Regions from separate parts of the Bacillus cereus group sp. MYBK79-1 genome, predicted to be linked through region 4. Evidence: predicted binding sites of a transcription regulator. Region 4 holds the regulator's gene; each other region holds the start of a gene.

Region 1 (6,004 bases), on a different contig from region 4:
GTTCTAATACAGCATCTCGTTCTAACGGTTCAGTTGGCGGTGAAGTAACGAAACGACTTGTTGCTTTAGCTCAACAACAATTACGCGGATAATACAATAAGCTATGGCTTAGAGGCAGATATTCTCTGCCTCTTTCTATTTTCAACATACATAATCGTCCTTTTTCACATACTAGTAAGAGCAAACTGAAAGGAACGATATGTGACATGAAACGGATTAATATTCGCATGAGTCCTCCCCGTGTTCTTACTTTGTCTTTTATTATGTTATCAGTTATCGGTACATGCTTATTAAAGCTACCAATTGCTACAACAACGTCTATTTCATGGCTCGATGCTTTATTTACAACCGTTTCTGCTTGTACGGTTACAGGGCTTGGTGTTGTGGACACTGGTAAAGTATTTACCTTATTTGGCCAATGTGTCATTTTAACGCTTATACAAGTGGGCGGACTTGGCATTATGAGCTTTGCCGTTTTAATTGCGATTATGCTCGGCAGAAAAATTGGTCTTCAAAACCGAATTTTACTGCAACAAGCGTTAAATCAAACGAATATTGGAGGCGTCATTCGACTTGCCAAAGCATTATTTTTATTTTCTTTTACAGTCGAATGTATCGCTACTTTGATTCTTTCTTTTGAATGGGTACCAAAATACGGTATTGCTAAAGGGATCTATTATAGTTTTTTTCATTCAATCTCCGCTTTTAACAATGCTGGTTTTTCTGTGTGGAGCGATAATTTAATGTCCCATTCTCATAGCATTCTTGTCAATCTCGTTATTTCCTCCCTCATTATTTTAGGTGGGATTGGTTTTACAGTAATCATAGACATAAAAAGAAAGAAAAACTTTAAAAACCTTACATTACACTCAAAACTTATGCTCTCTTCTACTCTAATCGTCAATATTATTGCAACTGTTTTTATTTTTATATTCGAGTTCCACAATTCTCTTTCTATGAGAGGATTTACCCCATTTGAAGAAGGAATGGCCGCTTATTTCCAGGCGGTTTCAACGCGTACTGCCGGGTTTAATACAGTTGATATTTCTGCATTATCAAAGCCTTCTCTTTTATTAATGATGCTTCTAATGTTTATTGGAGCTGGTAGTGCTTCAACCGGTGGTGGAATTAAGTTAACAACCTTTTTAATCATGTTTTTTGGGGTATTTAAATTTTTACAAGAACAAGATGATATTGTCGTGTTTAAAAAATCTATTAAAGATACTCTCATTGTCAAATCATTGACCATCACTATTATCTCCATTTCATTTATCTTTTTTGCTATTTTAATTTTAAGTATTACTGAGCGAGTTCCTCTATTGATGAGTGCTTTCGAAGTATTTTCAGCATTTGGGACTGTCGGTCTCAGTATGAATTTCACACCACACTTAACTATGATCGGAAAAGCTATTATCATCTTTATGATGTTTTTTGGGAAAATGGGACCTTTAACATTGGCTTTTTCATTTGCACGTAAAAAGAACCGAAAAATAAAATATCCGAATGAAGATATTTTAACAGGTTGACAACCGTATAAATTATCCATATAATGAGAGTACAATAGCATATCTCCAAAGGGGAGTAGCGTCCAAGAATATTTCTTGGAAACAAAGTCGTCATTACGTAGAACTTAGTTCTTCCGGCTTTGTTGGCATTTTCATTACATATGTCTAGCAAGACCTTTGCCTATTAACGGCAGGGGTCTTTTTTGTATTAATTACCAAATTCTTCCAAAGTTAATAGGCAGGAGTATGGGGAAACTAAATAGTGGGGAAATTCTTCACTTATTTAGTACTTATAGAAATGAGAGGAGAATGTACATGGATGTATCATTATTATTGGAGTATGGTTGGGTATTACTCATCCTAATTGCACTTGAAGGAATTTTAGCTGCTGATAACGCTCTTGTTCTTGCAATTATGGTAAAACATTTACCAGAAGAAAAACGAAAGAAAGCACTATTTTATGGATTAGCGGGGGCATTTGTTTTCCGTTTCGGATCGTTATTTATGATTTCGTTCCTAGTCGACGTATGGCAAGTGCAAGCAATCGGTGCCATTTATCTTATGTTTATCGCTGGTAATCACTTATTTAAAACGTATGTTAAAAAGAATACAGATGAAGACACAGAAGAAAAAGAAGCAAAGAAAAAACAAGAGAACTTTTGGTGGACTGTATTTAAAGTTGAGGTTGCTGATATCGCCTTCGCAGTTGATTCAATTTTAGCTGCTGTTGCATTAGCAATGACTTTACCGAAAACAGGCTTAGGTACAATTGGTAGTCTTGATACTGGGCAATTTGTTGTTATCTTTGTAGGTGGACTTATCGGATTAATCATTATGCGATTTGCAGCAACTGCTTTCGTGCAAATCTTAAAACGTAAACCAGGACTTGAAACTGCAGCATTCTTAATTGTAGGTTGGGTTGGTGTGAAATTAGCAATTTATACATTAGCACATCCTGCATTAAATGTAATTCCGCATTCATTCCCAGAATCTACGCCATGGAAACTTACATTCTGGATTGTATTAGTTGGAATCGCAGTGGGCGGTTGGTTCTTCTCAAAAGAAGTAGAAGTAAAAGTAGACAAAAATTTAGACGAAAAAGCGCTGTAATTACAGCGCTTTTTCTTTTTTCTTTCTCCCTCTCAATGTCCAGAAAAATTTCTATTATACTACCTTTTGTAAACGTTTTCTTGATGCATGTATGTCCTTTTTGTGAAATATTGCACAAACTTATTGAAACTGAGAACAATTCCATGTACTTTATTCATATAAGGAGTATTTATAGACGATGTACTAAAGGAGCGTATCACTCATGCTAGAACAAGGATTAGAATATGTTGTCAAACTGGCTAAGAGCAAAAAACAAATGCTAGATACAAACCCGATGCAATATTTCATTCGTGCTGCACTTGCGGGTATTTATATCGGTTTTATTATTGTACTATGTTTTAAATTAGGTAACTTTTTCCACATTGCAGATTCACCAGCAACTTATTTAGCTGCATCTATGTTTTTCGGAATTGCCCTCGTACTTATTATATATGGCGGTGCTGAATTGTTTACTGGAAATACAATGTACTTCACTGTAGCGACTTTAAGAAAAGAAACAACGATTTCTGATACACTTCGTAACTGGGTCGCTTGTTATGCAGGAAATTTAGCTGGTGCTTTATTCTTTGCCTTACTATTTTATGCAACTGGAATTTTCGAAGCAATTGATCACGGTCATTTCATGAATAAAGTAGTAGAAGGAAAAATGAATACACCTACAATGCAATTATTCTTTAAAGCGATTTTATGTAACTGGCTCGTATGTCTTGCTTGTTTCTTACCTTCTCAAGTGAAAGGTGATACAGCAAAAATTATGATGATGATGCTACTCGTTTTCACATTCTTTTTATCTGGTTACGAGCATAGCATTGCAAACTTATCACTATTTGCTTTATCTTTAGTTTCACCTCATCCAGAGACAATTTCTTTTACAGGTGCTATCCATAACTTAATTCCAGTTACAATCGGTAACATTATTGGCGGGTCTGTATTTGTCGGTATGGTATACCATTACTTAACAAAGAAAGTACCTGACGTGAAACAAGAAGAAACTGAATTAATAGCAGCTCAACAAGAAGAGATTATTCCTCTGCAAGCTCATATGAAACACTAAAAACTCCAAAGGGCACTTTGGAGTTTTTAGCTCCCCACATATTTAACAACAAGGTGCGGATTAATTTCCCCTCCTTCCTTCCCCTTATTAATCCTCTGTTTCATCTTGTGCATACCGATGACATCATTCGTATGAAAGTACATTTCATTTACATATAAACCCTCTTTACAAAAAGCATCTACAAAATCTAATCCACTTTTTTCTCCCCATCCCATGTTAAAGTCAAGGGAAAGAATATTTACATCATAATCCCGAACCATTTGCAAAGCACATTCTACTGTAGTTGCGGGCACATACCCATATGGACAACTTCTTTGATCATCCATATATACATTCATGTTCTATCCCCTCTCTATTTTGCATACGTGATCAACATGTAACATATTGCCCCAAGGCTAATAAAGGGGCCAAATGGAATTTGAGTCCTCATTTTCATACGTTTTAATACTATACCTGCTCCAAAGAAACAAAGACTAAAGCAAGAGGCTAAAAATAAAATCATAAAAATCCCTTTCAGTCCCACTATAAATCCAAGTAGCGAAAGTAATTTTACATCACCTCCCCCAAGCCCTTCTGGATATATCTTTTGCATGCAATATAACAAAATGAATATAACGCCACTACCAACTATACTATCTGCCCAAGTAACTAACGGTACAAAAATACATTCTAAAATGAGTAAACAAGAGAACCAAGCTAAAATACGATTTGGGATTAACATATATATGTAATCTGTAACTGAAATAATAAGAAGTAATGAAAAAAGCGATAAAATGATAATAAGCTCTCGTTCCAATCCGATTATATATACCGTAAGAAAAAATATCATTCCGGTTACAAGTTCAAATACTACGTACAAAATTGAAATTTCCCTCTTACAATTCGTACAACGTCCCCTTTGTATACAAAAAGAAATAATTGGAATCAATTCTTTTGGCTTTAACACATACTTACAATAATGACAATGTGAGCGAGGGACAATGATAGACTCACCTAGTGGAACTCTCATCGCAATTACCATAAAAAAGGAACCAAACACCATCCCCACTAACAATGCATATACATAAGTGAACATCCCTTCCTCTCCTTTCCAGAAGAACATAACAAAAAAAGGAGAGAACTTCTACTTCATATTATCTCTATTCTATTAAAAAAGCAGGCCATTTTCTGGCCTGCTTTCCCCTCTTTTATACGATGAAATATACTGCTTTTAATGGTCCGTGTACGCCGACAACAAGATTCATTTCAATATCTGCCGAGTTACTAGGTCCTGTAATAAAGTTAATACAAGATGCCACTGTCTCACCATTTTCTACACGCGAGTTCATATCCTGAACTGCTTGTGTAATACGAGGTACAAGTGTTTCACGTGGAATAATAGCAAAGTATACAGTCGGTAAAAAGTGTAAAGAACGACCTTGGCCTTTATGACTTTGTACAACGATCGTACCAGATTCAGCTAAAGTATAATCACTAAAGGCAATTCCAATATTCGCTCTTTCTGCGATACGCATATTCTCTTCTTTTTTCTCAGGATCCCATACATTCACTTCAACATTTTGCTTTGGAATCTCTTCTTTAAATAAAGAAGTCAATCCATAAGAATCAAAACGTTCATCTGCCGATAACATAATAGGTCCCCCGCCGTTCTCCATGATTACTTTTTGAATATCTTCACGTAAACGGTCGTTTGTCGTTTCCACCACAGTTGTATGAATGTTTGTACATTGATTTTTAAATACTTGTAACAATTCTTCTTGTGAATAATCTTTTAGCGTTTCTACATTCACATTACTTTTCCATGCTGGACGCTTTACGCCTTCCGTTTTACGCGCGCGTCCGAGTTCTTTTGCAATATTCTCTAGAAAGGACTCACGGTTTTGAATTAATCCTGTCATTATTTGTCCCCGCCTTTCTTATGATCTTTATACCAATCACGGAATCTTTCTTTACTTGGAGCCGGGAATTCACGAATATCTGTCCAGTTTTTAAGTGGCCCAACACCTTTTGATACACGGTTACCAGATGTAAATGGACTCATTGCTGCTGGCGCCATTTTTGATCCCATTTTATATAAAGCGGCTGAAGATGCACCCATACTAAACATTTTCATTGCTAATTTTTCGGCAAGTGGAGCACGCCCTTCTTGCTCAACGATAACTTGACGATGTTTTAATAATAAATCATGTAATGGAATTTTTACTGGACAAGCTTCTGTACACGCTCCGCATAAACTAGAGGCATAAGGAAGCTCTTTGTAATCATCATATCCGCCTAAAAGTGGTGTTAATACCGCACCGATTGGCCCTGAGTATATAGAGCCATATGAATGTCC
Region 2 (6,004 bases), on a different contig from region 4:
TATGGATAAGTTGTTAGGAGGGAGCGTCTGCTTTTCTCCCGAGGGCGATAAAATATGTTACGCAGCAAGCATAAGAGAGAAGGATTACTATAGAAATCATATACAAGATAGTACAGTAGAGATATATGATCTGAATACTGGAGAAATAATTCAACCTTTAACAAATTTTGATAGTACGGTTATGCCATTACAGTGGACAGCTAAAGGAATTTTAATTAGATGGCAGGATAAAACGAATTACCGTATTGGCTTGCTGTGTGAGGATGGCACTGTAGAAATGTTAAGCGAAATAGTAGATGGGTTTATAATGGATGCCTCTATAACAAGGGATGGCAATCATATAACATATACTAAGGCTATAACAAATGAAACCTTTGAAATCTATTTGGATGATAAAAAAATAACGAATGAAAATAGCTTTTTCGAAGGCAAGCTTAAAAGTAACAGGGAAATCATCTCATGGAGAAGTAGTGATGGTCTTGAAATAGAAGGTGTTTTATCAACCCCAGTAGAGTTTGAGGCAAATAAAAAATATCCCTTATTAGTAGTAATCCATGGTGGTCCGAATTGGGCGTCCTTTCCGATATTTTCAGACTGTTTTAATGAGAAATATCCGATTGAACAGTTTATCGAAAAAGGCTTTATCGTTTTAGAGCCAAACTATAGAGGAAGTTCTGGTTATGGTAATGAATTTTTACAAGCAAACTATAGAAAACAAGGATTTGTTGATTATGATGATATTATATCTGGAGTGGATGCACTAGTTGAAAAAGGGATGGTAGATAAAGAGAGAGTAGGAGTTATGGGATGGAGTAACGGAGGATATATATCAGCTTTTTGTTCTACATTTAGCAGTAGATTTAAAGCTATTTCAGTTGGGGGCGGAATTACGAACTGGGGTACCCATTATGTAAATACAGATATCCCTTACTTTATTAGCATGTATTTAGGAAATACTCCATGGAATGATCCGGATATATATAAGAAAACATCACCAATGACATATATTAAATCAGCCTGTACGCCTACGTTAATTCAACATGGGGAAAAGGATGTAAGAATTCCAATTACAAATGCATATGAGCTATATGAAGGATTAAGAGATATGGAAGTTGATACAGAATTAATTATATTTAAAGGAATGGCATATAGTTCTGATCAGCCAGGAATGAATGTAGCTATTATGAAGCAGAACTTGATGTGGTTTTCCCACTATATTCTTGGAGAAAGTATGGAGGGCTTTCGTACTATATAATGAATATTCGTACAGGGATTTTCCGTTGTGCAATCGGGTCAGATTGTTGTAAACTGTATGCAAACCATTATGATTATAAGGAAACGTAATTCGGAGGACTAATATGACAGCGAATAAAAATGAGTTATCTGTAGAACAACGTGAAGAACTATTAAAAGTATTACAAGCTCGTTTTGAGAAAAACATGAATCGCCATGAAGGTCTTGAATGGGCTAAAGTTGAAGCAAAGCTAGCTACTAATAATGAAAAATTATGGTCAATTCATGAAATGGAAGTAACTGGCGGTGAGCCGGATGTTGTTGGTTATGATGAAGAGAAGGACGAGTATACTTTCTATGATTGTTCAAAGGAGAGTCCTAAAGGTCGCAGAAGTTTTTGTTATGATCTTGAAGCGTTAGAGTCAAGAAAAAAACATAAACCAGAAAATAACGTTATTGATGTAGCAAATGCTATGGGTATTGAATTATTAACGGAAGAACAATATCGAGAGTTGCAACAGCTTGGGGATTTCGATATGAAATCATCAAGCTGGGTACAAACGCCTTCAGATATTAGAGAACTCGGAGGTGCTCTATTTTGCGATTATCGCTTCGGACACGTTTTTGTGTACCACAATGGAGCAGATTCATACTATGCTGCTAGAGGATTTCGCGGTTCGTTAAGAGTTTAAATTTGGAGTAAATAAGAAAAAGAGCCTATACGTAGGCTCTTTTTCTTATTTATATTTTAAAAGTAAACTGTTACTACGCAGTTTTACTTAATTTATATGCTTCATGGTTGTTTTTACGGAAAAGTTTAGGGAAAACATAGCCATCTAATCCAATACGTCCAGCATTATGACCTGCAACTAAAATGAACATAGTTAAAATAAGTAAATTTGGGTTTACACTAACAGTTCCACTTAGTAAAAATGAAAGATTCATTATAATTCCAAAGAATGCAGCAGTTTTTGTTAATCCGCCTAAAATTAAACCTAGACCTACTAAAATTTCTCCCCATTGAACTAAAAAGCTAAATAGGTCTGCGTTTGGAAGAACAAAGTGTTGAAGGAAATCTGCCCACCAAGTTTGTACGGCAGGGTGGTCACCTGATGCCTGAGCAATAGCGCCCTTTAGAAAACCACTTGCATCAAAAGATTGTCCGAAAACTTTACCTATCCCAGCAGCGAGCCATGCATATCCTATGTAAAATCGTAAAAATAATAATATGAAAGCAGCACGTTTATCAGTTCTTAAAAAATTGATAACCATTGAAATCCCTCCAATATGTTATTTACATGTTTATTATATATCCATTGTGAAAAGATTCACAATGGATAAAGTGTGAACAAAGATTGTGATTTTTCATTTGTACATAAAGTATTTGGAAATGTATTGTTTGGAGGGTGAATAATACATGAAGGGAGCTCTCCACTAAAATAGGTAGCTCCCTTCATGTATGTTCTTTTAACTAGCTACTATTAGTTTAGCTTGTCTTTTCCTTATTATTTCTCTGGTTTTATATAAGGAACAACTTGTGCAGTAACCCCTACAGAAGCACCGCGGATAAAGTCTTGTTTTTCTAATGCCTTAAAGTTTTCTGTTTTTCCTGTTAGCATAACACCTGAAATTTTCACTTGTTCAAATGGTTTGCCCTTGTTTAATTTTAAAAACTTCTGGATAGTTTCGTCATGTCCATCGTCATCGTATTGGTTAAGTGAATCAACGAACTCTTTGTACGCTTCTTTAGGGGACTTATCTGGATTAAATCCATAAACGGGCATACCAGCAGGTCCTTTGCTTTCATCTCTAATTGGTGAGATCATATATAGCCATACAATGTTTAAGTTGTCTGGAATTTTTTCTTTAATTTCTTGTAGTGTGTAGGGCTGGTTGAAGGAGATAGCAACTTCGGCAACATAGTTGTTCATTTGTGAAACTTCCCCTAATTCATTTTGGACACCATCAAAATATTCTTTAATAGCGGGATTATAAAATGTTGCAAATTTTTTCTTTGTTTGTTTATCGTACTCATAGAACTCTGTATCGGACCAATAAAAACCAGGCGTTAATTCATTGGAATCGATATTGATACGGAGCCAACCATAGGAGCTTGTTAATGTATTCCACGGGACTACATAACCATTAATGTTTTTAGAACGATTTGATATAATATTGCCGCCAAACATGGATGAATTACTCGTTACTTGAGAATCAATTTGTACATTTGGTTCTGCAATAGCGTTATGTAAAAAGAGTCGTTCATGAAGCTTCGTAGAGCTTTTCGCTGCAAAGTAATTGCCAACTTTATAAATTATAGGGATAAGCATGATTACAACGATAATAGAAGTAATGATGATTTTAAGTAACTGTTTCCTTTTAGCTTTTTTTAATGCACCTTTTAAAGAAGTATCCATTAATATTTTCCTCCTATTTTTGAATGAATGGCTTTACGTGCGCGATGTAATTTTTGTTTAACGCTGTTTACTTGAATATCTAGTATTAGGGCGATTTCCTCATATGAAAAATTGTAGTAGTACTTTAAAAAGAAGGCTTCTTTATATTCTAGTTTTATATCTTTTAATAGATAGAAAATCTCATATTTATTTAAAACAGCATCCAGTTCTCGGTCTGTATATTGTAATTTTGAATAAATCTCTTCAGTTAAATAGATGTTTTGTTGCTCCTTTTTTCTCTTCAAGTCAATGTATTCGTTTAATGCGACTCTGAAAAACCATGGACGTATGTTGCGCTCGGTTAGATCATCTAGCAATGTGTATACTTTATAGAAGGTATTTTGGATGATGTCTTCTGCATCTTCTTTTATAGCCCCTTTCGCTAGTAGTAGTTTGAACACTTCCTCTCCTAAATTGATAAGATAGGAGGTCAATATATTTTCTTTTCCCATCACTTTTCCTCCCTACACTTATACAACGGATAGGTAATGATAAATGTATACATTTAAATTAAAATTTTGTCCTTTATACAAATAGAAAAGGCATATAACAATCCTATGTTATATGCCTTTTCTATTATATATTTAGTAATCTATTTCGGTAATGCAAATTTAGCTTTTTTACCTTGTGAAATATCTTTAGCTTCTTTATTTCTCATAGGTCCTAACTCAATCTCAAAGCTTTTGTCTTTCCAAATCTTTTCATACTGCTCTTGATCTAATATATAGACTTGTAGTAACTCTCCAGATGTTCCAGTTTTAACTGCAGCATTATAGTCGTAATTTAGTAGCATACCTTCATTAATCGTATATTGTGTACCATCATTTACTCTTAAGGTAGAGCTTATAGGAGATAGTGAAACGTCTTGAGCATCTTTGTTGTCAAGCTTGAATTTTACTGTTAACAGAACAAGACCGTTTTTAAAATTTGCAAAGCGTGGAGATTCGACGGAATTTGGTGTAAATTGAGTGAATTGGTATCCGTCTAATGTAACGTTAACAGAGCCTAATTCTTGGCTGTTATTAATACTTGATTTCTCTTTTAACATTTTTTTATCGCCCATGTTATTGGCTGTAGCTTTATCTTGGTAGAAAGTGTTATTTGTTGCAACCTTTTCAGCGCCTTGCTTGTTTAAACTTAATGAAAAGCTTCCAGGGCTTCCGATTGGAGCATCAAATTTTCCTTTATTAGCTTGTGCAGTTGGGACTGTGACTGAGACTGTTGAGAGACTTGAAATTTTGGCTAGATCATCTTTTCCGAATGGATAAGCGATATAACCAGAAATAGTTTCTCCTGCTTTTACTAAGTAATCATTCGTTGGAGCGAGCTTAGTTGGTAGCTGATCTTCTTTTGGAATTAAATCTTTATAGTTACTATATGCTTTCTGCGCACCAGTAAATGACATGTCCAATGCTGGCATATAATAAATATCTTTAGCTGAACTATTTTTTACACTGTAGTTCACAAGAATAACTCCGCCCTCTGTTTGACGGTTAAACGGGATGTCGAAGTTTGTATGGAATCCATTTAATTCAACTAATGTATAGCTATTCATTGATACTGAAACATCTTCAGCTTTATACACTTGTGGTTCCTTATTTTCAAAAAGAACTTTTGTTTTACCACCTGTTTCTTTTTCCATATAGGAAATCAGCTTAGAGTAATCGCTTGAGCTAGTAGCTGTATTTTCAGGCTTTTTATCGTCATTTTTTTTATCTTCGGATTTTTTTTCTTCAGGTTTATTTTCTTTCGTTGTATCCGTTTTTTCTGTTTTGCTTTCTTTTGTTGTATTTTCTTTTTGTTCTTTATTTGTCGTATCGCTTTGACCACAGCCAGTTATTACAAACGCTGCTACGATTACTGTAGAAAATAAAGAAAGTAACTTTTTTGACATGTTTTTTCCCCCTATTTGTTTAAAACTAGTTGAGTCTGTATAATCAGACCGTTTATAACTCTCACATTAGCCCCACAGTTTATTATAAAAAATAAAGCCAGTATTTACCAGTGATTTTCTAATTATTTTAATTATTTAGTTATTGTAATATATTAAAATTAGTAGAAGGTTGGCATGGAATATTGAGTTTTATTTTTTTATTATTTGAAATATTACATCATATTGGTATGATAGAAATAGAGATATATGGAAAGGGGACAAGGACTTAATATGTGGATGAGCTTATAATGATTAGAAACTAGATAGATAAATTTTTCTCTCATAAGTGAGGGTTTATTTAGCTATCTGTAAATCATGCAAGGACTGCATATTTGGCTTGTACATCCCTTTTGTAAGGATAATGTGTAGGGAAATTCATATC
Region 3 (6,004 bases), on a different contig from region 4:
AATTTAATGGTTTATTTGATGAGTGGGCTCATACGTACGACTCATTTGTACAAGGCGAAGATATACAATATAAAGAAGTGTTCGCCCATTATGAGGACATTCTAGAGGATGTAGTTAACAAGTCATTTGGTAATGTATTAGAATTTGGTGTTGGTACTGGTAATTTAACAAATAAATTATTACTTGCTGGCCGCACAGTTTACGGTATAGAGCCGTCACGTGAAATGCGCATGATTGCAAAAGAGAAATTGCCGCAAGAGTTTTCTATTACAGAAGGTGATTTTCTATCGTTTGAAGTCCCAAATTCAATTGATACCATAGTAAGCACCTATGCATTTCATCATTTAACAGATGATGAAAAAAATGTAGCGATTGCGAAGTATAGTCAATTGCTAAACAAAGGTGGTAAAATAGTGTTTGCTGATACGATATTTGCAGATCAAGATGCATATGATAAAACTGTTGAAACAGCAAAACAAAGAGGTTTTCATCAGTTAGCAAACGATTTGCAAACTGAATACTATACACGTATTCCAGTCATGCAGTCTATTTTTGAAAACAATGGCTTCCATGTAACGTTTACGAGATTAAATCATTTCGTTTGGGTAATGGAGGCAACTAAGCAATAGAAAGAGGGATTAGATTGAGAATTGCTGTAATTGGAGCAATGGAAGAAGAAGTACGTATTTTACGTGACAAATTAGAACAAGCAGAAACAGAAACGGTTGCGGGTTGTGAATTTACGAAAGGGCAATTAGCAGGACATGAAGTAATCTTGTTAAAGTCTGGTATTGGTAAAGTAAATGCAGCGATGTCAACGACAATTTTATTAGAAAGATATAAGCCTGAAAAAGTAATTAATACTGGTTCAGCTGGTGGCTTCCATCATTCTCTAAACGTTGGAGATGTAGTTATTTCAACAGAAGTTCGTCATCATGACGTAGATGTAACAGCATTTAACTATGAGTATGGTCAAGTACCAGGAATGCCTCCTGGATTCAAGGCTGATGAAGCATTAGTTGCATTAGCTGAGAAATGTATGCAGACAGAAGAAAATATTCAAGTTGTAAAAGGTATGATTGCAACAGGTGATTCATTTATGAGTGATCCGAACCGCGTTGCAGCAATTCGTGATAAATTCGAAAATCTTTATGCAGTAGAAATGGAAGCAGCAGCTGTTGCACAAGTATGCCACCAATATGAAGTTCCGTTTGTTATTATTCGTGCACTTTCTGATATTGCTGGTAAAGAATCAAATGTTTCATTTGATCAATTTTTAGATCAAGCAGCTCTTCATTCTACAAACTTTATCGTAAAAGTACTAGAAGAGTTAAAGTAATGTAACAAAAAGGCAACTGTCTCATATAAAGAAAATACATACAGTTGCCTTTTCTTTATTGGCAAATAAGGGGGAGAACACGATGAATGTATATCGTGGAGTTCATGAGTTGATTGGTCATACACCAATTGTAGAAATTACTCGTTTTTCACTTCCAGAAGGGGTCCGTTTATTTGCAAAGCTTGAATTTTATAACCCAGGTGGAAGCGTTAAGGACCGTTTAGGAAGAGAATTAATCGAAGATGCGCTAGAAAAAGGGCTTGTTACCCAGGGTGGAACAATTATTGAACCGACTGCTGGAAATACTGGTATTGGACTGGCACTTGCAGCGTTACAACATGATTTACGCGTTATTGTTTGTGTACCAGAGAAATTTAGTATTGAAAAACAAGAATTAATGAAAGCGCTAGGCGCAACGGTCGTGCATACACCAACTGAGCAAGGAATGACCGGTGCAATTGCAAAAGCAAAAGAATTAGTAAATGAAATACCGAATTCATACTCTCCAAGTCAGTTTGCGAATGAAGCAAACCCTCGTGCTTATTTCAAAACACTAGGTCCTGAACTTTGGTCGGCACTTAACGGAGAGATTAACATATTTGTTGCAGGAGCAGGAACTGGTGGTACATTCATGGGGACTGCATCTTATTTGAAAGAAAAAAATGTAGATATAAAAACGGTTATTGTGGAACCAGAAGGATCCATTTTAAATGGTGGTAAAGCTGGTTCGCATGAAACAGAAGGGATCGGCCTTGAATTCATCCCGCCATTTTTGAAAACATCTTATTTTGATGAAATTCATACAATTTCTGATCGAAATGCATTTTTACGAGTAAAGGAATTAGCGCAAAAAGAAGGACTGCTTGTTGGGAGCTCTTCAGGAGCGGCATTTCATGCAAGTTTACTTGAAGCAGAGCAAGCGGCGCCAGGTACAAATATTGTAACGATTTTTCCTGATAGTAGTGAGCGTTATTTAAGTAAAGACATATACAAAGGATGGGAATAAAAAATGAGAGCAAAGACAAAGTTAATTCATGGTATTCGCATAGGAGAACCTTCAACTGGATCTGTAAATGTACCGATTTATCAAACAAGTACGTACAAACAAGAAGCGGTTGGTAAGCATCAAGGATATGAATATTCACGTACAGGCAATCCAACACGTGCAGCTTTAGAAGAAATGATTGCAGTATTAGAAAACGGTCATGCTGGTTTTGCATTTGGTTCAGGAATGGCTGCTATTACAGCTACAATTATGTTGTTCTCAAAAGGTGACCACGTTATTTTAACAGATGATGTGTATGGTGGAACGTACCGCGTTATCACGAAAGTATTAAATCGCTTCGGTATTGAGCATACATTTGTAGATACAACCAACTTAGAGGAAGTTGTAGAAGCAATTCGTCCAAACACGAAAGCAATTTATGTGGAAACACCAACGAACCCATTATTGAAAATTACTGATATTAAGAAAATATCTACTCTTGCTAAAGAGAAAGATTTATTAACAATTATCGATAACACATTCATGACGCCATATTGGCAGTCGCCGATTACTTTAGGAGCAGACATTGTACTTCATAGTGCAACGAAATATTTAGGAGGTCATAGTGATGTAGTTGCAGGCCTAGTAGTTGTAAATAGCCCGCAATTAGCAGAAGACCTTCACTTTGTACAAAACTCAACAGGAGGCATTCTTGGCCCACAAGATAGCTTCTTACTACTTCGTGGTTTAAAAACATTAGGAATTCGAATGGAAGAGCATGAAACGAATTCACGTGCAATTGCCGAGTTTTTAAATAACCATCCAAAAGTAAATAAAGTATATTACCCAGGTCTTGCATCACATCAAAACCATGAACTAGCAACAGAACAAGCAAATGGATTTGGTGCTATTATCTCATTTGATGTAGATAGTGAAGAAACATTAAATAAAGTACTTGGGAAATTACAATACTTTACACTTGCTGAAAGTTTAGGGGCAGTAGAAAGTTTAATTTCTATCCCATCTCAAATGACACATGCATCAATCCCAGCAGATCGCCGCAAAGAATTGGGAATTACAGATACATTAATTCGTATTTCTGTCGGTATTGAAGACGGTGAAGATTTAATTGAAGATCTAGCGCAAGCGCTAGCATAGTAAAAATGCACTGCTCATATAGGCGGTGCATTTTTATTACATTATTTTGTGAAACTTTTCACAAAATAGACATACACAAATGAAATAATTTCGTGTATATTAAATTCATGAAATGTTACTCACGAACAAACTTGTGAAATGTTTCACAAACAATGAGGTTCATGTAGGAAAGCAACTCTATTTTTTTTGCGCTAATCGGGACTTATTATGACCTATAGGGTCTTGTTTAGTCCACGATAGCAGAATAGGAGGAATTTACATGGTAGTCAAAGAGAAAGTTGTAAATGACATGCAGGAAGTAAAAGAGATGATTGATACGTTAGTGAATAACGGTCAAAAGGCTTTACAAGCATTAGAAAGTTTTACACAAGAGCAAATTGACAACATTGTTCATGAAATGGCATTAGCAGGTGTTGATCAGCATATGCCGCTTGCGAAGTTGGCTGTTGAAGAAACGGGTCGTGGTGTATATGAAGATAAATGTATTAAAAATATTTTTGCTACTGAATATATTTGGCATAGCATAAAGAAAGATAAAACAGTAGGGATCATTCACGAAGATCCTCATGAAGAAATAATAGAAATTGCGGAACCTGTCGGTGTAGTAGCTGGGGTAACGCCAGTAACGAATCCAACGTCGACAACAATGTTCAAAGCATTAGTCGCGATAAAAACGAGAAATCCAATTATTTTCGCATTTCATCCTTCAGCACAAAACTGTTCCATTGCAGCGGCGAAAACAGTATATGATGCAGCGGTGAAGGCAGGTGCACCAAAACATTGTATTCAGTGGATTGAAAAAACTTCTGTAGAAGCAACGAAACAATTAATGAACCATGAGGGTGTTGCACTTGTTTTGGCAACTGGAGGAGCAGCTATGGTGAAATCAGCTTATTCTACTGGAAAACCAGCGCTAGGTGTAGGTCCTGGTAATGTACCATGTTATATAGAGAAGTCAGCACATATAAAACGAGCAGTTAATGATTTAATTTTATCAAAAACATTTGATAACGGTATGATTTGTGCATCAGAACAAGCAATCATTGTGGACAAGGAAATTTATGATGATGTGAAAACAGAAATGATTGCAAACAATTGTTACTTTGTAACAGAGGAAGAGAGAAGAAAATTAGAAAAGCTTGTTATTAATGAAAATACATGTGCAGTAAATAGTGATATTGTAGGGAAATCCGCACAGTATATTGCCGAATTAGTTGGAATTACTGTGCCTGAAAATACAAAAATGCTTGTAGCTGAAATACAAGGTATCGGAGCAGCATATCCACTATCTCGTGAGAAATTGAGTCCAGTATTAGCTTGTGTAAAAGCAAATTCATTAGAAGAAGGATTTACATATTGCGAAGAAATGTTAAACCTCGGTGGTTTAGGTCATTCAGCAGTTATTCATTCTACAAATAAAGAAGTACAAAAGCAGTTTGGATTACGTATGAAAGCTTGCCGTCTTATTGTAAACGCCCCTTCATCACAAGGTGGAATCGGTGACATATATAATGGATTTATTCCATCACTTACGCTTGGTTGCGGCTCGTATGGGAAAAACTCAGTTTCTCAAAACGTAACAGCGACGCATTTATTAAATATAAAAAGGTTGGCAAATAGAAAAAAGAATATGCAGTGGTTCAAATTACCACCAAAAATTTATTTTGAAAAACATGCGACAGCATATTTAGCAAATATGCCTAACATTTCACGTGCATTTATTGTAACGGATCCAGGAATGGTTGAGCACGGATATGTAGATACGGTTACGCATTATTTACGTAAACATGCAAATGATGTAAAAGTCGAAGTTTTCTTTGAGGTCGAGCCAGATCCATCAGATGAAACTGTGTTTAAAGGTGCGGAAATGATGAGAAGTTTTAAGCCAGATGTAATTATCGCACTTGGTGGTGGTTCAGCTATGGATGCAGCGAAAGGGATGTGGCTTTTCTATGAGCGCCCAGAAACAACATTCTATGGAATTAAACAGAAGTTTTTAGATATAAGAAAACGTACATGTAAATATCCGGAATTAGGAAGTAAGGCGCAGTTTGTTGCCATTCCAACAACATCAGGAACAGGATCAGAAGTGACACCATTTGCGGTTATTACAGATAAGAAAAATAATATAAAGTATCCGCTCGCGGATTATGAATTAACACCAGATGTAGCAATTGTTGATCCACAGTTTGTAATGACAGTACCACCACATGTAACAGCAGACACTGGTATGGACGTATTGACACATGCAATCGAGGCGTATGTGTCTGTTCTAGCAAATGACTATACAGATGGATTAGCATTAAAGGCCATTGATCTCGTATTTAAATATTTACCAAGAGCATTTAAAGATGGGAATGACGAAGAAGCACGAGAAAAAATGCATAATGCTTCTGCAATCGCAGGGATGGCATTTGCAAATGCTTTCCTAGGTATTAATCACAGCTTAGCACATAAAATTGGACCAGAATTTCATATTCCGCATGGGCGTGCGAATGCAATTCTTATGCCGCACGTAGTTC
Region 4 (6,004 bases):
ACGGCTTTGGGCACGTTTTGTCGTAGATGCACGCGCTATATTTTTTTGAACGAAGTCCTCAAGCTTAGCGATTTCATCTTGTTGTTTTTCATAACGTTTCATTTCTTGCTCGTATAGCGCTGATTTTAAGTCTAAATATTTACTGTAGTTACCAACAAATCGTCTGCTTTCTTTATTCGAAATTTCATATACTTGTGTAACGAGTTTATCTAAGAAATAACGGTCATGGGAAACGATTAGTATTGCGCCAGGATAGCCTTGTAGATATTGTTCAAGCCATGTTAATGTTTCGATGTCTAAATGGTTTGTAGGCTCGTCCAAAATAAGTAGGTCTGGTTTCGTTAATAATAATTTACCGAGAGCTAATCGTGTTTTTTGTCCACCGCTTAATGTAGAAATTGTCGTTTGGTGCGTTTCAACTGGGAAGCCAAGCCCACTTAAAATCGAGCGAATATCTGCTTCGTACTGATAGCCACCTTGATCTTTATAATTTAATTGTAATTGGTCATAGTCAGCTAATAATCTTTCGTATGTAGCCTCGTTTGAAAAGTTTTCTTCTTTTCCCATTTCGTGCTCTAGCCTTCGAAGTTTTGTCTCCATTTGCTGCAAGTGTGTAAAGACGGTTAACATTTCATCCCAAATTGTTAAAGACGTTTCTAATCCGGTATTTTGAGCTAAGTATCCGATTGAGACATCTTTCGGTTTTATAATTTCGCCACCATCATGAGATAGCTCACCAGCTATTATTTTTAATAATGTAGATTTTCCGGCCCCATTTCGTCCGACTAGTGCGATACGATCTTTCGTTTGAACTTCCAATTTTATGTTTGCAAGAATCGTTTCTGCACCGTATAATTTCGTAAGCGCGTTTACTTGTAATAAAATCAATGTTTTCACCTCAAATAATTTCTTAACTTTGCCATGTTTATATTTCTCAATCATACTAAAAATAGTGTATAGTTTAAAATAAAGAGAGAATACTTCTTCTCTTTATTATACAGGGAAATTCATGAGTGCTAAACTTCTGTATTTGATTCAAGTATATGAATAAAGATAGGAAGAGAGGAGAGGTTATATGGATCAGCAAAAAATTCCACAGGCCACTGCCAAACGATTGCCTCTATACTATCGATTTATCCAAAACTTATCTCTTTCTGGTAAGCAACGTGTTTCATCAGCCGAATTGAGCGAAGCGGTAAAAGTTGATTCCGCAACGATTCGAAGAGATTTTTCATATTTTGGAGCGTTAGGGAAAAAAGGTTATGGATATAACGTAAATTATTTATTATCATTTTTCCGTGAAACACTCGACCAAGATGATATAACACGTGTAGCACTTATTGGAGTAGGTAATTTAGGGACCGCTTTCTTACATTATAATTTCACGAAAAACAATAATACAAAAATTGAAATGGCGTTTGATGTTAGTGAAGAGAAAGTCGGGACAGAAATCGGGGGCATTCCTGTATATCATTTAGATGAATTAGAAGAACGTTTATCAACTGATATACAAGTGGCAATATTAACAGTACCCGCTACAGTAGCACAATCTGTAGCAGATAGATTGGCAGAAACGAACGTGCATGGTATTTTAAATTTCACACCAGCGCGCTTAAATGTGTCAGATAATATAAGAATTCACCATATTGATTTAGCAGTAGAGTTACAAACACTTGTTTACTTTTTAAAGAATTATCCACAATAAAACGCAGAGGAAGCGACCTCTGCGTTTTATTATTGTTTTTTCTTTGTGAATTTAACTAAGATAAGGCGAAGTGCCAAATTAAAATCAATTGTTGCCATAACTGCAAATAGTATTGTCCACATATTCCAGATTGTATCTGTTACGTTCGTAATGGCGAAGCGTGTAAAGATACACCCAAGAAGGAAGTACAATGCAGCCATGAACAATGGTGAGTTTCTCATACTAAAAATCCTCCGATAAAGCCTTGCATTTTTTCAGCTTCTTTAATCATTTCTTGAATTTGTTCATTGCTCATTAAAACTTGAGCAACTGCAACTAATGTATTCATTGCAACATGAGCTGCGATAGGGACGATAATACGCTTCGTTTTTACATATAAAAAAGCGAATACGAGTCCCATAGAAGTGTATACCAATAAGTGAGTGAAATCAAAATGAATTGCTGCGAATACGAGAGAACTAATGATAGCAGCAATAAAGAAGTTAAACTTCTTATAAAGTGTACCAAATAAAATTTTTCTAAATACGATTTCTTCCAAAATAGGTCCTATTATAGATATAACGATAAGGAACCAAGGTGTCGTTCTTGCGATATCCATAAGTCTCGCTGTATTTTCAGATCCAGGTTTAATTCCTAATAAACGCATTTCTATCATACCGGCAATACTTTGCGAGAAAAATGCTAAGAAGAACCCGATAAAAATCCAACCGATCGTAGCTGGAACCGAAGAGCGCATTGTATCTAAACGTCTGTCACGAATATCTGTTCTAAGTAACCAAAGTACGATACATAATGCAATAAAGAAACTAATGATTGCCCAGTGGCCAGTTATGAGTTGGAGTTTCTCCTCCCTAGTAAATCCCCTGTTATCATAAAGTCCAGTTTTCAGGAGAAGCGGTAATCCAGCAATGGATGACAACTGCATTAAAATGTATGTAACGATAACCCACCAATATTGTTTTTTCAAATGGTTTAACCATCCTTTCTAACTCTAGTGTATGAGATAAGGTAGGATAACATGTAAATATGCTACCTACGATATAAACCTCACGTAAATTATGTTTTTTTTGTAAATCCTCATTTGAAATTATAATAGAAGACAGGAGAAAGTTGTCTGTGTAGCGAAAACAACTTAGGGTGTCCTTTCATATTGTAACATACGAGTAGTGGAAACAACGATTCATATGGTAAAGGTAGAAGAAGAGGGACTCTATATAGAAAAGTGTATAGCTGAATTTGCGAAAAAATTATGATTTTTTTACTTGCAAAAGAAATTGAGATTATTTATTATTAGAAGTGTGTTAGCACTCGGGTGACTTGAGTGCTAATAAAAAAATTTACATAACAAAATGAGGAGGTTATTGTTCATGCTAAAGCCATTAGGTGATCGCGTTGTAATTGAGCTTGTTCAAGCGGAAGAAAAAACAGCAAGTGGTATTGTATTACCAGACACTGCAAAAGAAAAACCACAAGAGGGTAAAGTTATTGCAGTAGGTACTGGTCGAGTGCTTGAAAATGGTGAGCGTGTTGCTTTAGAGGTAGCAGCAGGTGATCTTATCATCTTCTCAAAATATGCAGGTACTGAAGTGAAATACGAAGGTACTGACTACTTGATTTTACGTGAAAGTGACATTTTAGCAGTTATCGGTTAATTATATAAATCTTAAAAAATCCAAGGGGGTCAATTATTATGGCAAAAGATATTAAATTTAGTGAAGAAGCACGTCGTTCGATGCTTCGCGGTGTCGACACTCTTGCAAACGCAGTAAAAGTAACGCTTGGACCAAAAGGTCGTAACGTTGTACTTGAGAAAAAATTTGGTTCACCACTTATTACAAATGACGGTGTAACAATCGCAAAAGAAATTGAATTAGAAGATGCATTCGAAAACATGGGTGCGAAATTAGTAGCAGAAGTTGCTAGCAAAACAAATGATGTAGCTGGTGACGGAACAACAACTGCAACTGTATTAGCACAAGCTATGATTCGTGAAGGTCTTAAAAACGTAACAGCTGGTGCGAACCCAATGGGTCTTCGTAAAGGTATCGAAAAAGCTGTTACTGCTGCAATTGCAGAATTAAAAGAGATTTCTAAACCAATCGAAGGTAAATCTTCTATCGCACAAGTAGCTGCTATTTCTGCGGCTGACGAAGAAGTAGGTCAATTAATCGCTGAAGCAATGGAGCGCGTTGGTAACGACGGCGTTATTACTTTAGAAGAGTCTAAAGGATTCACAACAGAATTAGACGTAGTAGAAGGTATGCAATTTGATCGTGGATATGCATCTCCTTACATGATTACTGATTCTGACAAAATGGAAGCGGTTCTTGATAACCCATACATCTTAATTACTGATAAAAAGATTTCTAACATCCAAGAAATCTTACCAGTATTAGAGCAAGTGGTACAACAAGGTAAACCACTTCTTATCATCGCTGAAGACGTAGAAGGCGAAGCGTTAGCTACATTAGTAGTGAACAAACTTCGTGGTACATTCAATGTAGTAGCTGTTAAAGCTCCTGGATTTGGTGACCGTCGTAAAGCAATGCTAGAAGATATCGCAATCTTAACTGGTGGCGAAGTAATCACTGAAGAATTAGGTCGTGACTTAAAATCTGCTACAATTGAATCTTTAGGACGCGCTGGTAAAGTTGTTGTAACGAAAGAAAACACAACTGTAGTTGAAGGTATTGGAAATTCACAACAAATCGAAGCTCGCATTGGCCAAATCCGTGCGCAATTAGAAGAAACAACTTCTGAATTCGATCGTGAAAAATTACAAGAGCGTCTTGCAAAACTTGCAGGTGGCGTAGCAGTAATTAAAGTAGGTGCAGCAACTGAAACTGAGTTAAAAGAGCGCAAACTTCGTATTGAAGATGCACTTAACTCAACTCGTGCAGCAGTAGAAGAAGGTATCGTTGCAGGTGGTGGTACTTCACTTATGAACGTATACACGAAAGTAGCTTCTATCGTAGCTGAAGGCGACGAAGCAACAGGTATCAACATCGTACTTCGTGCACTAGAAGAGCCAGTTCGTCAAATCGCAATCAACGCTGGTCTAGAAGGATCTGTAGTTGTAGAGCGTCTGAAAGGCGAAAAAGTAGGCGTTGGTTTCAACGCAGCTACTGGCGAGTGGGTTAACATGCTTGAAACTGGTATCGTAGATCCAGCTAAAGTAACTCGCTCTGCACTTCAAAACGCAGCATCTGTTGCAGCTATGTTCTTAACGACTGAAGCTGTAGTAGCTGACAAGCCAGAACCAAATGCACCAGCAATGCCTGACATGGGCGGCATGGGCATGGGTGGTATGGGCGGAATGATGTAATTCCGTTTGCTCGAAAAACATCCATTTCTATATAGAAATGGATGTTTTTTTATGTTTTTTAGAAAAGGAAATGAATTTCTGTAGAATTTTGTCGCTTTCTCTCTTGACCATATCGATACTTCATTGTTAGAATCTAGGAAGATAATATAAAACGATCCTTCATATATCCTCAAAGATAAGGTTTGAGAGTCTCTACCGGGTTACCGTAAACAACCTGACTATGAAGGCAGTGTGTCTTATATTTATAAAGAGCGGAAGACTATCTTTCTTTATAAAGCCAGACCCCTGCCTTTTCTTTGTTATGAGACTAGAGGCGGAGGACTGGCTTTTTTTATTATATTAGTAATGCTTTTCGCCAAATTGGTGAAAATATTTATATACGAGAACTAACGTTGGGGTGATTATTTTGAAGAAGCAGCATGATACAATTATCGTTTTAGATTTTGGGAGTCAGTACAATCAGTTAATAGCACGTCGAATTCGTGAGTTCGGTGTATACAGTGAACTTCATCCACATACAATTACTGCAGAAGAAATTAAAGCAATGAATCCAAAAGGGATTATCTTCTCTGGTGGACCAAATAGTGTATACGGTGAAGGTGCATTACATTGTGATGAAAAAATCTTTGAACTAGGATTACCGATCTTCGGTATTTGTTACGGTATGCAGCTTATGACACAACACTTTGGTGGTAAAGTAGAACGTGCAAACCACCGTGAGTACGGAAAAGCTGTTCTTAAAGTAGAGAACGAATCAAAATTATATGCGAACCTTCCAGAAGAGCAAGTTGTATGGATGAGTCATGGTGACTTAGTAACTGGTTTACCTGAAGGATTCGTAGTAGATGCAACAAGTGAGTCTTGTCCAATTGCTGGTATGAGCAATGAAGAGCAAAACTTATACGGTGTACAATTCCACCCAGAAGTACGTCACTCTGAGCACGGTAACGATTTAATTAAAAACTTCGTATTCG

The links. Region 4 encodes Rex, which represses fermentation and respiration genes when NADH is low (regulators of the CRP and FNR family bind a similar motif). Its sites were predicted from a motif close to TTGTGAAATATTTCACAA; they were not measured.
Positions count from the first base shown of each region.
Region 1: a site for Rex is predicted at 2,716-2,733, ahead of ACTFOB_RS20155 (formate/nitrite transporter family protein). Genes of this name have one in related genera too.
Region 2: a site for Rex is predicted at 2,550-2,567, ahead of ACTFOB_RS23040 (DoxX family membrane protein). Genes of this name have one in related genera too.
Region 3: a site for Rex is predicted at 3,614-3,631, ahead of adhE (bifunctional acetaldehyde-CoA/alcohol dehydrogenase). Genes of this name have one in related genera too.

Region 1 covers NZ_JBQAEO010000014.1:63,583-69,586, forward strand. The annotation lists gene ACTFOB_RS20140 (alpha/beta-type small acid-soluble spore protein) at 1-92, shown strand, start outside; gene ACTFOB_RS20145 (TrkH family potassium uptake protein) at 207-1,526, shown strand; yybP-ykoY riboswitch at 1,565-1,730, shown strand; gene ACTFOB_RS20150 (TerC family protein) at 1,821-2,615, shown strand; gene ACTFOB_RS20155 (formate/nitrite transporter family protein) at 2,818-3,669, shown strand; gene ACTFOB_RS20160 (cyclic-phosphate processing receiver domain-containing protein) at 3,696-4,007, opposite strand; gene ACTFOB_RS20165 (prepilin peptidase) at 4,022-4,744, opposite strand; gene ACTFOB_RS20170 (LutC/YkgG family protein) at 4,857-5,567, opposite strand; gene ACTFOB_RS20175 (LutB/LldF family L-lactate oxidation iron-sulfur protein) at 5,567-6,004, opposite strand, start outside.
Region 2 covers NZ_JBQAEO010000020.1:10,638-16,641, forward strand. The annotation lists gene ACTFOB_RS23030 (S9 family peptidase) at 1-1,255, shown strand, start outside; gene ACTFOB_RS23035 (DUF4256 domain-containing protein) at 1,359-1,925, shown strand; gene ACTFOB_RS23040 (DoxX family membrane protein) at 1,999-2,505, opposite strand; gene ACTFOB_RS23045 (sigma factor regulator N-terminal domain-containing protein) at 2,739-3,650, opposite strand; gene ACTFOB_RS23050 (RNA polymerase sigma factor) at 3,650-4,141, opposite strand; gene ACTFOB_RS23055 (DUF5068 domain-containing protein) at 4,282-5,583, opposite strand.
Region 3 covers NZ_JBQAEO010000002.1:5,959-11,962, reverse strand. The annotation lists gene ACTFOB_RS04780 (class I SAM-dependent DNA methyltransferase) at 1-629, shown strand, start outside; gene mtnN (5'-methylthioadenosine/S-adenosylhomocysteine nucleosidase) at 644-1,339, shown strand; gene ACTFOB_RS04770 (O-acetylserine dependent cystathionine beta-synthase) at 1,422-2,345, shown strand; gene ACTFOB_RS04765 (bifunctional cystathionine gamma-lyase/homocysteine desulfhydrase) at 2,349-3,482, shown strand; gene adhE (bifunctional acetaldehyde-CoA/alcohol dehydrogenase) at 3,742-6,004, shown strand, end outside.
Region 4 covers NZ_JBQAEO010000031.1:5,237-11,240, reverse strand. The annotation lists gene ACTFOB_RS26090 (ABC-F family ATP-binding cassette domain-containing protein) at 1-888, opposite strand, end outside; gene ACTFOB_RS26085 (redox-sensing transcriptional repressor Rex) at 1,076-1,705, shown strand; gene ACTFOB_RS26080 (YdiK family protein) at 1,735-1,926, opposite strand; gene ACTFOB_RS26075 (lysostaphin resistance A-like protein) at 1,923-2,672, opposite strand; gene groES (co-chaperone GroES) at 3,073-3,357, shown strand; gene groL (chaperonin GroEL) at 3,396-5,030, shown strand; purine riboswitch at 5,170-5,271, shown strand; gene guaA (glutamine-hydrolyzing GMP synthase) at 5,437-6,004, shown strand, end outside.